DNA from 2 places in the Paenibacillus sp. BIC5C1 genome. Region 2 is predicted to be linked to the other one. Evidence: riboswitches for the same ligand, from Rfam matches in the RefSeq annotation. Region 2 holds a riboswitch; the other holds the start of a gene.
What was found. Region 2 has a riboswitch for cobalamin ahead of metE (5-methyltetrahydropteroyltriglutamate--homocysteine S-methyltransferase). Riboswitches for the same ligand answer to the same signal wherever they lie in the genome.
Positions count from the first base shown of each region.

Region 1: it holds a riboswitch for cobalamin, as region 2 does, so the genes downstream of both, RS891_RS07345 (ABC transporter substrate-binding protein) here and metE (5-methyltetrahydropteroyltriglutamate--homocysteine S-methyltransferase) in region 2, are expected to answer to the same signal.

Region 1 covers NZ_CP135922.1:1,623,833-1,632,016, reverse strand. Annotated here, with positions in the region: gene cobT (nicotinate-nucleotide--dimethylbenzimidazole phosphoribosyltransferase) at 1-424, opposite strand, end outside; gene RS891_RS07355 (ABC transporter ATP-binding protein) at 472-1,293, opposite strand; gene RS891_RS07350 (FecCD family ABC transporter permease) at 1,290-2,336, opposite strand; gene RS891_RS07345 (ABC transporter substrate-binding protein) at 2,333-3,337, opposite strand; cobalamin riboswitch at 3,538-3,685, opposite strand; gene RS891_RS07340 (histidine phosphatase family protein) at 3,840-4,487, opposite strand; gene cbiB (adenosylcobinamide-phosphate synthase CbiB) at 4,478-5,458, opposite strand; gene RS891_RS07330 (adenosylcobinamide amidohydrolase) at 5,503-6,321, opposite strand; gene cobD (threonine-phosphate decarboxylase CobD) at 6,302-7,450, opposite strand; gene RS891_RS07320 (lipoate--protein ligase) at 7,662-8,184, shown strand, end outside.
Region 2 covers NZ_CP135922.1:6,567,750-6,575,933, forward strand. Annotated here, with positions in the region: gene RS891_RS29425 (anaerobic ribonucleoside triphosphate reductase) at 1-816, shown strand, start outside; gene nrdG (anaerobic ribonucleoside-triphosphate reductase activating protein) at 813-1,322, shown strand; cobalamin riboswitch at 1,580-1,780, shown strand; gene metE (5-methyltetrahydropteroyltriglutamate--homocysteine S-methyltransferase) at 2,001-4,346, shown strand; gene RS891_RS29440 (glycoside hydrolase family 3 C-terminal domain-containing protein) at 4,449-7,268, opposite strand; gene RS891_RS29445 (FAD-dependent oxidoreductase) at 7,675-8,184, shown strand, end outside.

The DNA of each region.
Region 1 (8,184 bases), 2.1 Mb from region 2:
TCGCCATGTTAGCTGTTCCTTTACGGACTTTGCGGGAGACCAGGTCTGGATGATCCAGATCCGCATTCACGCCGATATCCACACAGATCACATGAGCTCCAGCGTGGCGCGCAAGCACATTGACAGCGGCTCCCCCTGCCAAGAAATTCAGAACCATCTGCGGCGTTACCTCAGCAGGAAAAGCGCTAATCCCTTCTTCAACCACCCCATGATCCGCAGCCATAACGATGACAGCTCTTCGATCAAAGCAAGGCCGAGCCTCACCAGTGATTCCCGCCAGACGAATAACTAGCTGTTCAAGCTTGCCCAGACTGCCGGGAGGCTTCGTCAATGCATCAACATGCGCGGAAGCTTCAGCCGCAACTGCCTCATGTGGACCCACGATCCGACCAATCAACTGTTCCAACACCTGTTCATTATTCATACAGCCAGCACTTCCTTTATCAAAATATGGGGTCTCCCCCGCTTCATTCATTTCTTCTCTCTTCTTAGCAAAAGCTGTGGCAATCCATTGTCGGGATGATTCACCATGGCCGGGCTCACCCGGAAGATCTCCCGAATGTTCTCTTCCGTCATTAACGAATGGGGGGTGCCACTGCTTACACAAGTCCCGTCACGCAGCGCCAGAATATGATCGCAAAATTGCGCGGCCAGGTTCAGATCATGCAGCACCGCCACAATGGTAATATGATTTTTTTGACGCCACGCTGATAATAACTCCATGAATTGCAATTGATATTTGATATCGAGAAAGGTCGTTGGCTCGTCAAGCAATAATAGCCTCGGTTCCTGAGCCATGACTTTGGCAAGCGCAACCCGCTGCCGTTGTCCGCCACTCAGTGCATCCAAAGGTCGTTCGGCCATGTCACTCAGACCCAACTCTTCTAACACCTTATCAACTACCGCTGCTCCATTCGACGGTTCTTTGCCAAGCCAATTCTGGTAAGGGTAACGTCCCATCTCGACAACATCCCTTACGGGATAAGAGATGGCCGGCAGTCCATCCTGCTGCAAAACCGCAATCATGCGCGACAGATCTTTACGGGTGTACGAGGAAATGTCACGTCCATCAATCTGTATGCTGCCTACGTTCGGCTGTTCGGTTCCGGCAAGTAGCTGAAGAAGGGTCGATTTTCCACTGCCGTTTGGACCAACAACACCCCACCATTCGCCCTCTGTGACTTGCCAGTCCACTGCATGCAGAGCCCGATGGTTACCATACATTTTACCAGCTTCTTTGACTTCTATCATCGGCCGACTTTTGGTAAGGTCTGTTTTCATGAATGTACTCATGGCATCATCCCCTTCCGCAGCTTTTTGTTCCGGTGCAGCAGATACGCAAAAAATGGCGCTCCAACAAAAGCCGTAACCACACCCAGCGGAATTTCGGTTGGGGCCAGCAATGAGCGTGCAATCGTATCTGCCCAGACCATGAAGATGGCTCCCCCAATGGCGGACAATGGCACCAGCAAGCGATAATCAGGTCCGACGATGAGCCGTAGAATATGCGGAATGACCAAGCCGACGAAGCCGATCACACCGGATACGGAGACAGCGCCTGCCGTAAGCAGCGTACCCACAGCTAACACCGACAGCTTCAATCCATCCACCTTAACCCCGATATGCGCAGCCTGTCGTTCCCCCAAGGCAAGCACATTCAATGAACGTGCACGGCTCCAGAGGAAAATCAGCCCAAGTACAAAATACGGGAAAAGGATGGCCGTATACGACCACCCACGCAGTGCCAGACTTCCCATCGTCCAGTATATAATTTCATTGATTGTCTGTTTCGACATGGTCGACAGGAAAGAGACTACTGCTCCCAGGAAACTTTGCATGACCACGCCAGCCAAAATCAGGCTGTGTGTCGGTATTTTGCGACCCTCACGAGCGAGAGCCAGCACAAACCATAGAGTAACAACTCCCGTCAGAAACGCGACCAGTGGCAGAGTCCAGATCCCAATCAGTGCATACTGTAATCCGAAAAAAATCAGAAAAGCCGCACCTACCGATGCACCGGACGATACGCCCAGGGTAAACGGATCAGCCAGAGGGTTACGAAGAACCCCCTGGAATCCAGTTCCGGCAATCGCCAGCGATGCACCTACAAGCACGGCAAGCAGTACACGTGGGAATCTGACCTTCCATATAATCTGTTCTGCTGCTGTATTCCAGTCAGGAATAATCCAGTCGCCCACCCAGGGAATGCGATGAAGCAATATGCCCGCAATGTCCCGAACAGGCAGGGCAACCGAACCGATGCCCGTGCATATGAGCACGGTTAACACAAGCAGCACAATTCCGGCCGTTCCGTACACTGCCAGCTTTTTACTCATTTGAACAGATCAGGGTAGATCGCTTTGGCTACTTCTTTCAGACCTTGGGTTACCCGTGGTCCCGGACGGCTCAACAGGTTGGCATCCAGACCGATGACTGCATCGTTTTTCACAGCCGTGATTTGATCCCATCCACTACGTGCTTTGATGATTTGATCCAATGTTTTGGAATTTTCGTCAATAACATCGTTCGCATACAAAATGACGTCCGGATTGGAGGCAATAATGTTCTCTTCATTAATCTGGTTCCAGCCAGTCAAGTCGGAAGCTACGTTGTTTCCTCCGGCCAGTGTAATCAATTCATCCATGAATTCGCCTTTACCCACAGTCCAGCCTGGGGAGAACTCAACGTATACTTTTTTCTTCTCTTCCGCTTTAACTGCCTTCACAGCTTCAGTTACATCAGCCACATCCTGTTTCATTTGGGTGATGATCTCTTGTGCTTTTTCCTGATGATCCGTGATTTTACCAAATGTTTCAATGTTGTTCATCACATCATCCACTGATTTAGGATCTGTTTTGAAAATGGTAATACCCAGATCGCGCAGTTTCTTAACCGACTCTTCGCTCATCGAGATACCTGTAAATACGATATCTGCTTCAGCTGCAATGATCGACTCTTCATTAGGCTTTGTTATGCCGCCCATTTTTGGTTTCTTCGTTGCTGCTTCCGGATAATCGTCATAGTCGGATACCCCTACGATCTGCTCGTCCAATCCGAGTGCGAAAAGGGATTCCGTTTCAGCCGGAGATACGGATACGATTTTGGCTGGTGCTTTGTCAAAGGTAAACGATTCACCCGTAGCATCTGTAACCGTGAGTGGGTATTGGGTTTTGAGATCTGTCTGCGCCTGCTCCTGGGATTGCTCCTGTGCAGGTTGCGAGGATCCTGTACCCTCGTTCGTTGTTGTTGTACCACATCCGGCCAACGTCAGTGCCAGCATCGCTGCGCTCAGCAGTGACGCTACGCCTTTCCATGTCTTGAAATTCATTGTGTTCATTCTCCCCTTCTCTATCCATTCTAGTGAGTAGTGCTCCTGTCCCAATTCCGCTTGAATTTGTGTTCCGAAAAAATAAAATCCCCAATCCTTTGGTCAGGATCAGGGATGACGTCTCGCATGTGGCGATCTGCGCATGGTCAGCTTGGCGCTGTATATGCACAGAGAACTGCCCGAAACGCTGTCCTTTCCTCGAAGGAACACCGGTTTGTACGTCCAGGGCAGGTAACCTGACTTACAGGAATTTATCCTGATTTACAGTGGCGGGACCGTGCCGGATTTACACCGGCTTCCCTATTTCACCCGTTTGCCGTTCATGGCCTCATATGAACCCATGAAATTGCTGCATGCACGCGGGACCCTTGGTCGCTAATATTGTTTAACCATTCAAGTGAGCATCCTGCATCCTCGGCAGAGCTTATTAAAGCCTCTATTCAATGATGCGCTTGCTAAGTCACACTTCTGTTGTGATTATAGGTTATATTGCACATCCTTACAACCCGATTTACGGAAAAGTCAATCTGGTTCCAACCCAGCTGTCCCCATCGCCATCCAGCCGAATCTTTATCGCTTGTCCTGGTATCACCTGTGTATCCCAGAATCCTTGATTCCGAATGAGACGTGACACCATATAACGAATAACACCGCCATGCGTAATCACGGCTACCTTTGGCACGTTCATGCTGGGAGAGTGAAGTATTGGTGAAAAGGACATCAGACTCTCTTCCATAAAAGAATCAATCCGTGCAGCAAATGCTGTCCAGGGCTCTCCATCCGGGGGCGTTACCTCCTGCGGAGCATCGATCCAGTCGCGGTACTGTGGATTGTCCTTGAGCTGATCATAGGTCAACCCCTCCCACTGACCAAAGTCGATCTCCCTTAGTCGGGGATCAAGCTTGGCCTGTCCCGCTTGGGACGGCGCAATGTGTGTGAGTGTCTGCTGACATCGCAGCAGATCACTGCAATACAGGGCATCGCATGTGATATTGCTGAACTGCTCACGCAGCGAAGATAGCTCCTGCTCTGCTTCAGGCAGCAATCCGATGTCGGTATGTCCAAGATACCTTTTTTCCAAGTTCCACGCCGTTGTACCATGACGTATCAAAATAATCTCACGGCTTTGCATGTCACCATGTCCAGCTTCTATCTCCATAACAGTCCACCTCCAGCAGACCATACCCCTAAGGTGACCAACCAACATACTAAAACAAAAGAACCTGCCGACCAGAACATAAGCCGTGTTGTTCGTACAATATCTTCTGCTTCCATCCGTCTTGTAGGCTCGCCCATATATGCGCGAAATGAAGCCACGCCATGATATACGTTATGTCCACCAAGTCTTATACCCAGCGCTCCGGCCACCGCCGACTCGGGAAAACCGCTATTTGGGCTTGGGTGAAGTCGTGCATCCCGGGACACCATGCGTGCTGCCCCTCTGGCATCCAGCTTCATGAACCAAGCTCCCATAATCAACAGCAAAGCGGTAAGTCGCGCGGGAATCCAATTGGCCCAATCATCCAGACGGGCGGACGCCCAGCCGAGATGAAGATATTTCTCATTTTTATAACCCACCATGGAATCCAGGGTATTTACCGCCCGATAGGCCATGGCAAGTGGTGCACCACCAATCAGGGCATAGAACAGTGGAGAGACGATGGCATCCACGATATTCTCCGCCACAGTCTCTACCGTTCCCCTCACAATCTCCGGTTCATCCAGATGTTCCGTATCACGCCCGACAATCATGCCCAGTGAACGTCTCGCCGCAGTCCAATCCTGCTCACTCAGATGGCGGTAAACGTCCATACCTGCATCCTTCAAACCTTTCGAGGCAATGGTGGTCGCGATTAGAACCACTTCTGCCACAACCGCAACAGCCGGATGAATAAGACCCAGCACATAGATTAATCCCCAAGTCAGTGCAAAAGAACCGCCTGCAATCAAAATGGGAAATAATACACCAGCTCTTTTGAGAGCCTGGTTTGAATCCACCCGCCTCCTTATCGTCCGCTCCAGAGCTGAGATGGCCTTTCCCATGCCAATCACCGGATGAGGAATCCAGCGTGGATCACCGATGCAGCGATCCAATATGTATGCTCCTACAATAATCCAGGCTCCAGCCATTCCCGCCCAGATCGGCCAGGAAGCCCATTGATGCAGCAGAGATGTCATTGCTTGTTATTCCTCTCTTTCCATTCCTGCGCGGCTTGCAGGCTTTCCGTTATCGTGTCATACACCAGCCTGCCGATAGCAGCACCCATGACCGTAGCCGTCCCGGCGTAACTGATGAGCGGTCTATCTACTGCAGCCTGGCTGACCGCGAGTACGAGGGCATCCGTTGTTGTTCCGGTTGCAGTCAGACCATTCTCTGAATCCATCACACCGAAATCAGCTAACGCAGCAGCCTTCGCCTCTACCGCAGTCTGAACGGCGTTCACCATAGCCCCTGCAGTCATACGCCCATTCATCCACAACATAATATTGATCGTACCGGGAGTATAGGTTGAAGCCGAAACCTTCTCAATTTTCTGGGACACCGTCCCATTGTTCATCTTATTCCCCGCAGCATCGAATACGGTTCTTGCAGAACCTGCCCGTGCAGCATTGGATACCCCTGCTGTAGTGCAGCAAAGTAATCCGAACTCATCGCTTTCATATTCCTGGATCGCTGTGTGCTCCAATCGAACCGCAGTCAGAAGACCGGCACATTGATCCTGTGGCTCCTGCCATTCACTCAACAGATCAGCAATATCACGTGGTGGATCATCACAGCGATAATGTCTGTCCACATAGATGTTGAATATACGATTCAGTTCAATCATGCCGCCTCCATACACAGCACTGGAAAGGGCTGTTACAGCAGAATGACTGGACGCTTTAATATGCCGCTCATGTGCGGAGACGTGTAATCCCGGCCACACAGAAGATCTGTACTCGTTCTGGTCCTTTTGTACATGAGAGTAGTGATTATAGAATGGCAGTGCCATCGCTTTGCCTCCTTGCCCCTAACCCGGTTGTCAGATTAGGCGTAATTACATTTCCCATGGTTTCCAGCATACGTCCGTTAGCCTCTGCGTCCTTGACCGCAAAACGTACATGTCGTTCTCCAAGTCCGGGATACATCGCGCAGCTTCGGATCAGTATACCGCGTTCGCCAAGAGCAGCCTGCATGGACGACGCTGTCCACGGCTCTGGCAGAGCTGCCAATATAAAGTTCGCTTCCCCTCGCGTCACCTTACATCCCAAAGCCTCCAGACCTTCCGTTAATCTCTTTCGCTCGTGTGACACCAGTGCCATTGTCTCCTGTTCAAATTTATCCCCGCTGCGCAAACAGGCTTCTCCTGCAATCAGTGCCAGCCCATTCACACTCCAGGTGACCTGTTTGTCTGTCATGGCACGAATCAGTTCGGGGCGACTTATCGCATAACCCAGACGCAGGCCTGGAATCGCATAAAACTTGGTCATCGAACGAATGATGATCACTTGCGGATACTCTTTCAAGGTGAATGCAAGCGATTGACGCTGTGATTCAGGAATAAAATCGATAAATGCCTCATCGACAACCAATATTGTGCCTGTGGTCTCTGCTTTACGAGCAAGCCGTTGCAGAACGTCCACCGGATACTGTACCCCATTGGGGTTGTTGGGTTGTCCAAGGAAAAGCAAGTCCACCCGCTCCAGCAGCTTCTCCATATCTTCCGGTTCTGCTCGCCATTCCAGCTCTTCCCGTCCTTGAACATGGTGGACTTCTGCTCCAAATTGTCTGGATAATGCACTGTACTCTGAGAAGCCGGGCTCTACCGTGCCTACTCTACGAGGCGCAAGTCCAAGTAAGATTAGAGCCATACTTTCTGCCGCCCCGTTACCCACAGATATGTGATCTGGGGTTAAACCCAGTCGGTCACTAAGCAACATTTTGAACGCCCGATGGCCCGGATCAGGGTAACGAAGTACCGTATGCAATCCTTGTTCCAAAGCCTCCAGCACTTCCCGAGGTGGACCCAAAGGATTAATGTTTGCGCTAAAATCGAGGAAACCCGCAGGATTCCCTCCAAAACGTGCCGCGGCCGTCTCCACATCACCGCCATGTCCGAAAACTTCAATTAAACCGGTCATCCTGTCCGTCATCCTTTCTGCATGTCCTTTTTATTATGGATGTCTTGACAGGCAGGGGTCAATCCTGTTTTGACTATTCAAGCCCTTTGCGGCTTCAATTCCTTTGTGTCCTTTCGACAATTCGTTTACAATAGAGAAGGAATTTCGATTCCGTAAAGTATCACTACATAAGGGATATGCATCCCTCACATACATTAATGGAGGAATGACCATGCTGTTTGTTGATAACCAGGGCATTACAGATCCTTCTGTAAACCTCGCCATTGAGGAATACATTCTGAAGCATCTGCCGATGGATGACAGTTACTTGTTGTTTTACATCAACCGCCCGTCCATTATTATCGGAAAACACCAGAATACCATTGAAGAGATCAACATTGAGTATGTTCAGGATAACGGTGTTCAAGTCGTACGTCGTCTTTCGGGAGGCGGAGCCGTTTATCACGATCTGGGCAACCTTAATTTCAGCTTTATTACCAAGGATGACGGACAATCCTTCCACAACTTCCGCAAATTCACGCAGCCTGTGGTGGAAGCCCTGCAAGAACTTGGGGTTAATGCCGAACTGACGGGACGTAACGATCTGCAAGTTGGAGAGAAGAAAATTTCCGGCAATGCCCAATTCTCTACACGTGGCCGCATGTTCAGTCACGGTACATTAATGTTTAACCTGAACCTCGATCACGTCCAGGCTTCACTCAACGTTAATCCAGAGAAGTTCAAGTCCAAGAGCA
Region 2 (8,184 bases):
TCCGTCATGCACAATGCTACAGATGGACTGCTGCATCGGTATCGAATTCAGACGAATCAGCCTGCCAAAGCATCGGACTTCATGATGCGGGAAGGAGTATGGGAAGGCGGTGAACGATTGGCTCCAAATGAACCAGTGGCTTTCCTGTTAAAACATGGTACGTTATCCCTTGGTTTTATCGGACTTGCTGAATGTATGACTGCTCTATATGGCCGTCACCATGGACAAGACCTGCATGTACATCGAGAGGCCTTGAATATCATTCGTACGATGAGAGATTTCTGTGACCGGATGAGTGAGCAGCATAATCTGAATATCACCTTGTTCGCTACGCCCGCTGAGGGCCTATCCGGCAAATTCACCAAGATTGATCGTGAGCGATACGGCAGTATCGCGGGCGTCAATGACCGGGAATACTACACTAATTCATTTCACATTCCGGTCTATTATAATCTTCCTGCCTATCGCAAGATTGAATTGGAAGCTCCCTTCCACTCATTATGTAATGCCGGAGCGATCTCTTATGTCGAACTCGACGGGAATGTAAGGGCCAATACCGCCGCTTTCCAACGAATCGTTCAATACGCGCTGGCCCAGGACATCGGGTATTTCTCCATTAATCATCCGATTGACCGTTGTCCGTCCTGTGGTTATGAGGGCGTCATTGGAGATGTATGCCCCGGATGTGAGGCTCATGAAAACCATGTGCATTTCCAGCGGCTGCGCCGGGTTACGGGGTATCTGACCGGTGACTATAAAGTGCGGTTCAATGGCGCGAAGCAGGCCGAAGTGAGAGACCGGGTGAAACACCGGTGAATCTGTATGGTTACATCCCGGAATCAGTGAATGAGGGGCCAGGCCTGCGTGCTGTGTTGTTCATCAGTGGATGCCGTCACGCTTGTCCGGGCTGCTTTAGCCCCGGCTCATGGAGCTTCCGTGCAGGCGAACCATTTACGATAGAGCGGCGGCAGCAGATTCTGCATGAAGTGACCTCGCATCCCTTGCTGGAAGGGGTTACTTTATGCGGAGGTGATCCTTTTTTCTCTGCCGCAGAATGCGCATCCTGGGTTCGGCAGCTTCGGGCTGCTCGACCTGATCTGACCTTGTGGGCCTACACGGGGTTTGTGTATGAAGAATTGATTACAGACCCGTCACGGGCGGAGTTATCCCAGCTATGCGACGTCATTATTGATGGTCCTTATATCGCAGCTGAGCGTGACGTGTCACTTCCTTTTCGCGGCAGTCGTAATCAGCGCATCATCGATGTGGGTGCAACCATGGCTAGCCAGACAATCGTTACCATGCAGTTAGATGCATGGTAACGATTTTTTTATTAGAGGGGAATCAGGCACAGCATGGGCGATGATTTAGTTCATTTTAAGGAGTCAAACCTGTCAGTATACCAAGGTTTCATAGCAGTCAATTTTATTTCCGATCGGATTAATGATATATGTTGCAAGCCCGTAGGTTATCGTCTATGATTGGTAGCATACGAGCAAGTATACAAAGATTGCATCATTATACAATCTATCATTCTATGCTTGGTCACCAATTTCATAGCCGGAGATGTGTACGCACATTTCTGCACACGGAAACAGGTGCCGACCGCGCGACATGCGTGGTCAGGCTTAAAAGGGAAGCACGGTGTAAATCCGTCGCGGTCCCGCCACTGTAAACGGGGAGTCTGTACATAAACAATCCACTGGTATATCCACCGGGAAGGACATGTACAAGACCATGATCCGCAAGCCAGGAGACCTGCCTGTTTCGACAGCATCGCATGACCTACGGAAGATAGGGAGGTGTTAGAGCAGCCGCTACAACTACATATAGCAGGTGTTCTTTCCCATTCTATCTCTGTGCACAGTCGTCATTCATGATGCCTGTTTCTCGGGGTATGGAATCGGAAGGAATGCCTTTTTTTGACGCTTTCAAAAGAAACACACCACAATAGCTTCAACTTGATGAGTGCACTTATTATAAATGAGGAGGAATTTTACATGTCGCAATCACAGCAACAGCAACAAGTACTGACAGGCAACCTCGGTTACCCCCGCATCGGTGCGGGACGCGAATGGAAAAAAGCACTGGAGTCCTTCTGGGCTGGCCGAATCGATGAATCCACGCTTCATCAGGAGCTGACCACGCTTCGGTTGCAAGATCTGAAGAAACAACAGGCACAACAGCTCGATCTGATTCCTGTGGGCGACTTCTCCTACTATGATCATATTCTTGACGTATCCGCGATGTTTGGCGTCGTTCCTGAGCGTTTTAACCATTCAGGCGGACCAGTATCCATTTCTACCTACTTCGCCATGGCCCGGGGTAACGATCAGGCAACAGCCTGTGAGATGACCAAATGGCTTAACACCAACTATCACTACATCGTACCTGAGATTCATAATGATACTGCATTTGCATTGCTTGAAAATAAACCCCTTGCCGCCTATCGCGAAGCGAAGCAGGAGCTTGGGCTGGAAGGTAAACCGGTCGTCGTCGGTCCGTACTCGTATGTACGATTCGCCAAAGGCTATGACGAAGAGCGCTTCGCAGAAATCGTCACACGCCTCGTTCCAGTATATAGCCAGCTTCTGTCTGAGCTTCAAGCAGAAGGTGTACAGTGGGTACAGATCGACGAGCCTGCTCTGACGCTGGCTGTCTCTTCCGAAGATGAAGCCTTGCTGCAACAGGTGTATGCTGCCTTGGCACAAGCTGCACCGGAATTGAAGCTGCTGCTTCAAACGTACTTCGAATCGGTGGAAGCTTATCCGGTCGTGACATCACTGCCTGTTGCCGGAATCGGCCTGGACCTGATCCACGGCTATGAAGGCAACCTGGCCAGCCTGCGGGAGCATGGCTTCCCGCAGGATAAATGGTTGGGCGCCGGTGTCATCGACGGGCGCAACATCTGGCGCGCCGATCTCGCAGAGACGGCGAAGCTGCTGGAGCAGGTGGCTGAATTCGCAGCCGAAGGCAAGCTGATCATTCAGCCTTCCTGCAGCCTGTTGCATGTACCGGTGACTGCCGCTCAGGAGAGCGCGCTTGATCCAGTGCTGCGCAATGCCCTGGCCTTTGCCGACGAGAAGCTGGAGGAAATTGCGACGCTCGGCACGTTGTTGTCCGGCGGTGCGAAGCAGGCGGACCAGGAAGCGGCTTTGGCTGAAGCCAGCCGCCGCGCCCAGGCAAGCACCGAAGCGGTGCGCCTGCTGAGCGAGTCCGAATCACGGACACGCCTGAGTGGTGCGCCTGCAGGGGTACATGCTGATGAGCAGCTGCTTCGCAACGCATCATTCCAGGAGCGACGCGAATTGCAGCAGCAAAAATGGTCGCTCCCGCTGCTGCCAACAACTACCATTGGCAGCTTCCCGCAAACGGCGGACGTGCGCAAAGCACGTGCACTCTTCCGTAAAGGGGAATGGAATGCGGAGCAATATGACGCTTATGTGCGTGAACAGATCCAGGAGTGGATTACCATCCAGGAGGAAATTGGTCTGGATGTGCTGGTACACGGTGAGTTTGAACGTACCGATATGGTCGAGTTTTTCGGTGAAAAGCTGACCGGATTCGCCTTCACCAAAAACGGCTGGGTACAATCCTACGGCTCACGATGCGTGAAGCCACCTGTAATCTACGGAGATGTGCTGTTCAATGAACCGATGACGGTAAAAGAAACGGCATATGCCCAGACACTGACCAGCAAACCGGTGAAAGGCATGCTCACAGGTCCGGTAACAATCCTGAACTGGTCCTTTGTCCGCTCGGATATTCCACGCAGTGAAGTATCCTACCAGATTGCTCGCGCCATTCGCGACGAGGTTGAAGCCCTGGAGCAAGCAGGCATTGAGATGATTCAGGTCGATGAGCCAGCTCTGCGTGAAGGACTTCCACTCAAACGAAGCAAGTGGGATGAGTACCTGCAATGGGCCGTGGAATCCTTCCGTTTGGCTACTGCAACCGTAAAACCAACAACACAGGTGCATACCCACATGTGCTACTGCGAGTTCGATGATATTATTGAAGCCATCAGCGATCTGGATGCAGATGTGATCTCGATCGAGACATCCCGCAGCCATGGGGAACTGGTAGGCAGCTTCGAGCAGAATACGTATGACAAAGGCATCGGACTCGGTGTATACGATATCCACAGTCCTCGTGTTCCAGGCAAGGACGAGATGTTGAATATGATTGAGCGTGCACTTCAAGTGCTGCCAGCAGATCTGTTCTGGGTAAACCCTGACTGCGGGCTGAAAACACGTGGTAAAGCTGAAGTCGTAGATGCATTGAGCATCATGGTGGATGCTGCTCGTACGGCAAGAGAACGGGTAACCGCTGATTCCTCAATCTAAACGAAGCTTGTGAATGCAAACAAAAGCCTCCGAAATTCTTCGGAGGCTTTTGTCATTTACCATCATCCTATTTGTTTATCTCGCAAGGTCTTTTTATCCGGCTTAATGAATCTCGAAATGGCTAACACGTACTCCTGCGGACAACACGAGGTATACATCCTGTTGACCTGATACACCTTGCAGGTCTGCCTTAACCGTGGACCACTGCTGGGCCTCGCCCTGTGTCAGTTCCATGCGTCCTGCCAGTGTACCGTCAGGTGCGCCCAGTCGAACTTCCAATACCGCATCTGCCTGCTCTGATGATACACGAGCTTCAAACGCTGCTGCACCGCTGCCCAGATCTGCATCCTTGAAGGCAATCCAGCCTTGTTCACCAATCACACGGACAGAAGTTCCGCCTTCTTTGCTCTCATCCAGCTCCACACCGAAGTATGCATCATAATTCTCGGCCCGAGTAGCCACACCCAGATTACGTGCAGGAATAGTCTCCCCTTGTACTGTCAGGTCAGCAACAAGCTGAACATCGGCAGAAGATTTACCCACCATAATGGAGTAGGTGCCGCTTTCGACCACATAACGATCACGGGTTACATCCCAGATCGCCAGTTCCTGAACTGGCAATGTAAAGCTGACTTTTACTGTAGCTCCAGCTTCAATATGCAGACGACGGAACCCTTTTAACGTTTTGAGCGGACGTTTCACACGGGACTGTCCGGCACGCACATACAACTGCACAACCTCATCACTGGCGATCGTTCCTGTATTTGTCACGTCCACATGCACAGTAATGGTCTCTTCGACTCCAGCCTGAGCTGGACTGAGCTCCAAATTACTGTATTTAAACGATGCATACGTTAATCCATGTCCGAATGGATATAGTACGTCACCTTCAAAGTACTGATACGTACGTCCGGATTGAATGATATCGTAGTCTCTGATATCGGTCAGCTGATCTGCCGATTGTACCCACGTCATATTCAGGCGGCCTGCTGGCGCATAATCGCCATACAATACGTCAGCGACAGCATTCCCTAGCTCTTGTCCCGCATGGGATGTATACAATACAGCCGGAATGTTCTCCTGCACCCAGTTGGACGTGAACGGGTAACTTCCCACGATAACTACAACAGTATTTGGATTCGCTGCATAAACGGCTTCAACCAGACGCTGCTGGGATTCAGCCAGGTCCAGACTTGGGCGGTCGATCTCTTCTTTACCATTCACAAGTGGATTGTTGCCGACAAATACAACCGCCGTCTCCGCTTCCTTCGCGGCCGCTACAGCTTCCTCCAATCCATTCACCACAATATCCTTCTTGAATGTTTCCGTAACACCGAAAGATTTCAACTCTTCGGTTACCGCAAACGCATCGTTTCCGCCATTGGGTGCCGCTACGGTTTTTCCGTTCCAAGTCTTCAGCCCCACGCTTCCGTCCTGTTGTGGCAATAGATTGAATACTTCCTTCACAAACCAGCCATATACTTCATCCGCCGATGCCGTAACCGTTTCTTCATCCGTCGTCAGGTATTTCCCATTACTGTCTGCCTTCAGCGTGTAACTGCCAAAGCCCCAGTCACTCAGTGTAAATGTCTCTGCATTTCCCGAAGCAATGATGGATGATTTCTCATCTTCAGCCAATCCGACAGCCTTGCCGCTTGCCACTGAAGTCAATGTAATGCGGTCATTGCCATCCTTGAATGCAACCTTGTCGTCGCCTACTTTGCCGCTGATCGCTTCAAGCGGGGATACGCTATATGGCATGGTGCCTGCATACCAGTCACGATAGACTGTTCCGCCCAGTTGACCAATCACAGCCACTTTGCCGGATTTTGTTTTATCCAGTGGAAGCGTGCCTTGATCATTTTTGAGCAGTACAACTTGCTCTCTCGCTGCTCTCAATGACAGGGCCTTCGCCTTCTCCGTCATCATGGCTTCTTCACCAATCGAAGCATATGGATTGCCCTCAGCTGGATCGAATTCACCCAGACGGAAACGCACACGGAACGTATTGAACAACGCCAGATCAATGTCTTCCATTGTGAGTATGCCTTGCTCTAATCCTTCACGCAGCGCCTGCTTCGACAGATCCGCATCATCGGTAATACTGTCAATACCAGCTTTGACGGACTCTACTGTACCTGGTGTGTGCGAATCATAGTATTTATGATCGTTCTTGATCCCCATGACATCCCCTGCATCACTGACAATGAAGCCATCCATGCCCCATTCGCCCTTCACAATCTCGTTTACAAACGGATGCAGCAATGCCGGTGTACCATTAATAGAGTTGTACGCGGTCATCATTGACTGTGCACCGCCCTCTTTGAACGGTTTCTCGAACGCCTTCAGATAATATTCACGCATGTTGCGCGGATCAATGCTCGATGAACCACTGCCACGGTCCACTTCATTATTGTTTGCAAGGAAATGCTTCAGCGTGGCAACCGCCTTGTAATACTTCGGATGGTCGCCCTGAATTCCCTTAACCAAGGCCGTTGTCAGCTCAGCAGTCAGTTCCGGGTCTTCACCATAAGCCTCTTCGTTCCGACCCCAACGTGGATCACGCTCCATATCAACCGTAGGCGCCCACAGCGTCAGACCGTTTACTGCCGGATTGCGTTTGTAAAATACACGTGCCTCATCCCCGATCACGGAGCCGATCTCTTTCATCAGATCCGCATCCCATGTGCATGCTAGCCCTACCGGCTGCGGGAAGGAAGTCGCTTCGCCAAGCCAGGCTAGGCCATGGGCTGCTTCTGTGCCATGTTTGTATGCTGCGATACCTAGGCGTTCTACTGCGGGTTGGTATTGCAGCATCGATTCGATTTTCTCATCTTCCGACAGACGGGAGACGAGGTCCTTTACACGTGTATCTAGTTCGAGCGTTGTATCCTGGAAAGGATATTTCGTTTGGTTGGTCATGATATGGAATCTCCTTTGGTAATTCATTGATTTATTTAGAATGATAGCGGATACATAATCCCTAAATTAATACGATGCAATCTTGATGTATTTGACCACGCAATTCGAAGATTTAACCTTTTAGAACAAGCACTTCACGATCTATCGTTAACTCTTCTTTTCATTTACTAAAACGGTTTCGATAAATCTATCATATAGCATGTTTAGCAAAAAAAACAGGGGTGCCTCACAGGAAAATGTGAACTTTCCTCAGGAAAGTATGCGGACAATCGTTTTATTCTGGCACAGTATGGTAATCATGGATAGGAGTATAGATTTGACGTACTTATTGAGCTAGGCATAGTCCTTAAGAAGAATATTGAAGGAGGAAAATGGAGTGAGTGAACATGAGCAGCCCCCCACAGGTATGCCTTCCATTCCGGAGTCTCTGTGGAGAGCAACAAACACATTCAATGAATATCCGAAACTGATAGAAGATACAACCGCCGATGTAGCCATTATTGGTGCAGGAATTGCAGGCATTACAACAGCCTACTTGCTGGCCCAGAAGGGCATGCGTGTGGTTGTGCTTGAAGCAGGAAAAGTGCTGGATGGCACAACAGGCCACACAACAGCCAAGGTATCGGCACAGCATGGCGTGATATTTGATGAATTGCTTCATCATTTTGGAGAAGAACAGGCCCGCATGTATTATGAAGGCAATGCAACAGCTGCCAAGTGGATGCGCGATCTGGTAAAAGATAAACAGATTGATTGCCAGTGGGCTGAGGAAGATGCCTATGTCTACATTCAATCCGAGGAAAATCTCAAGAAGCTGGAGATTGAGCTGACAGCCTATGGCAAGCTGAATATTCCTGGTCAATGGGTTGATCCCCTTCCCATCCCTGTTCCGTCCAGGGCAGGGATTAAGATGCCG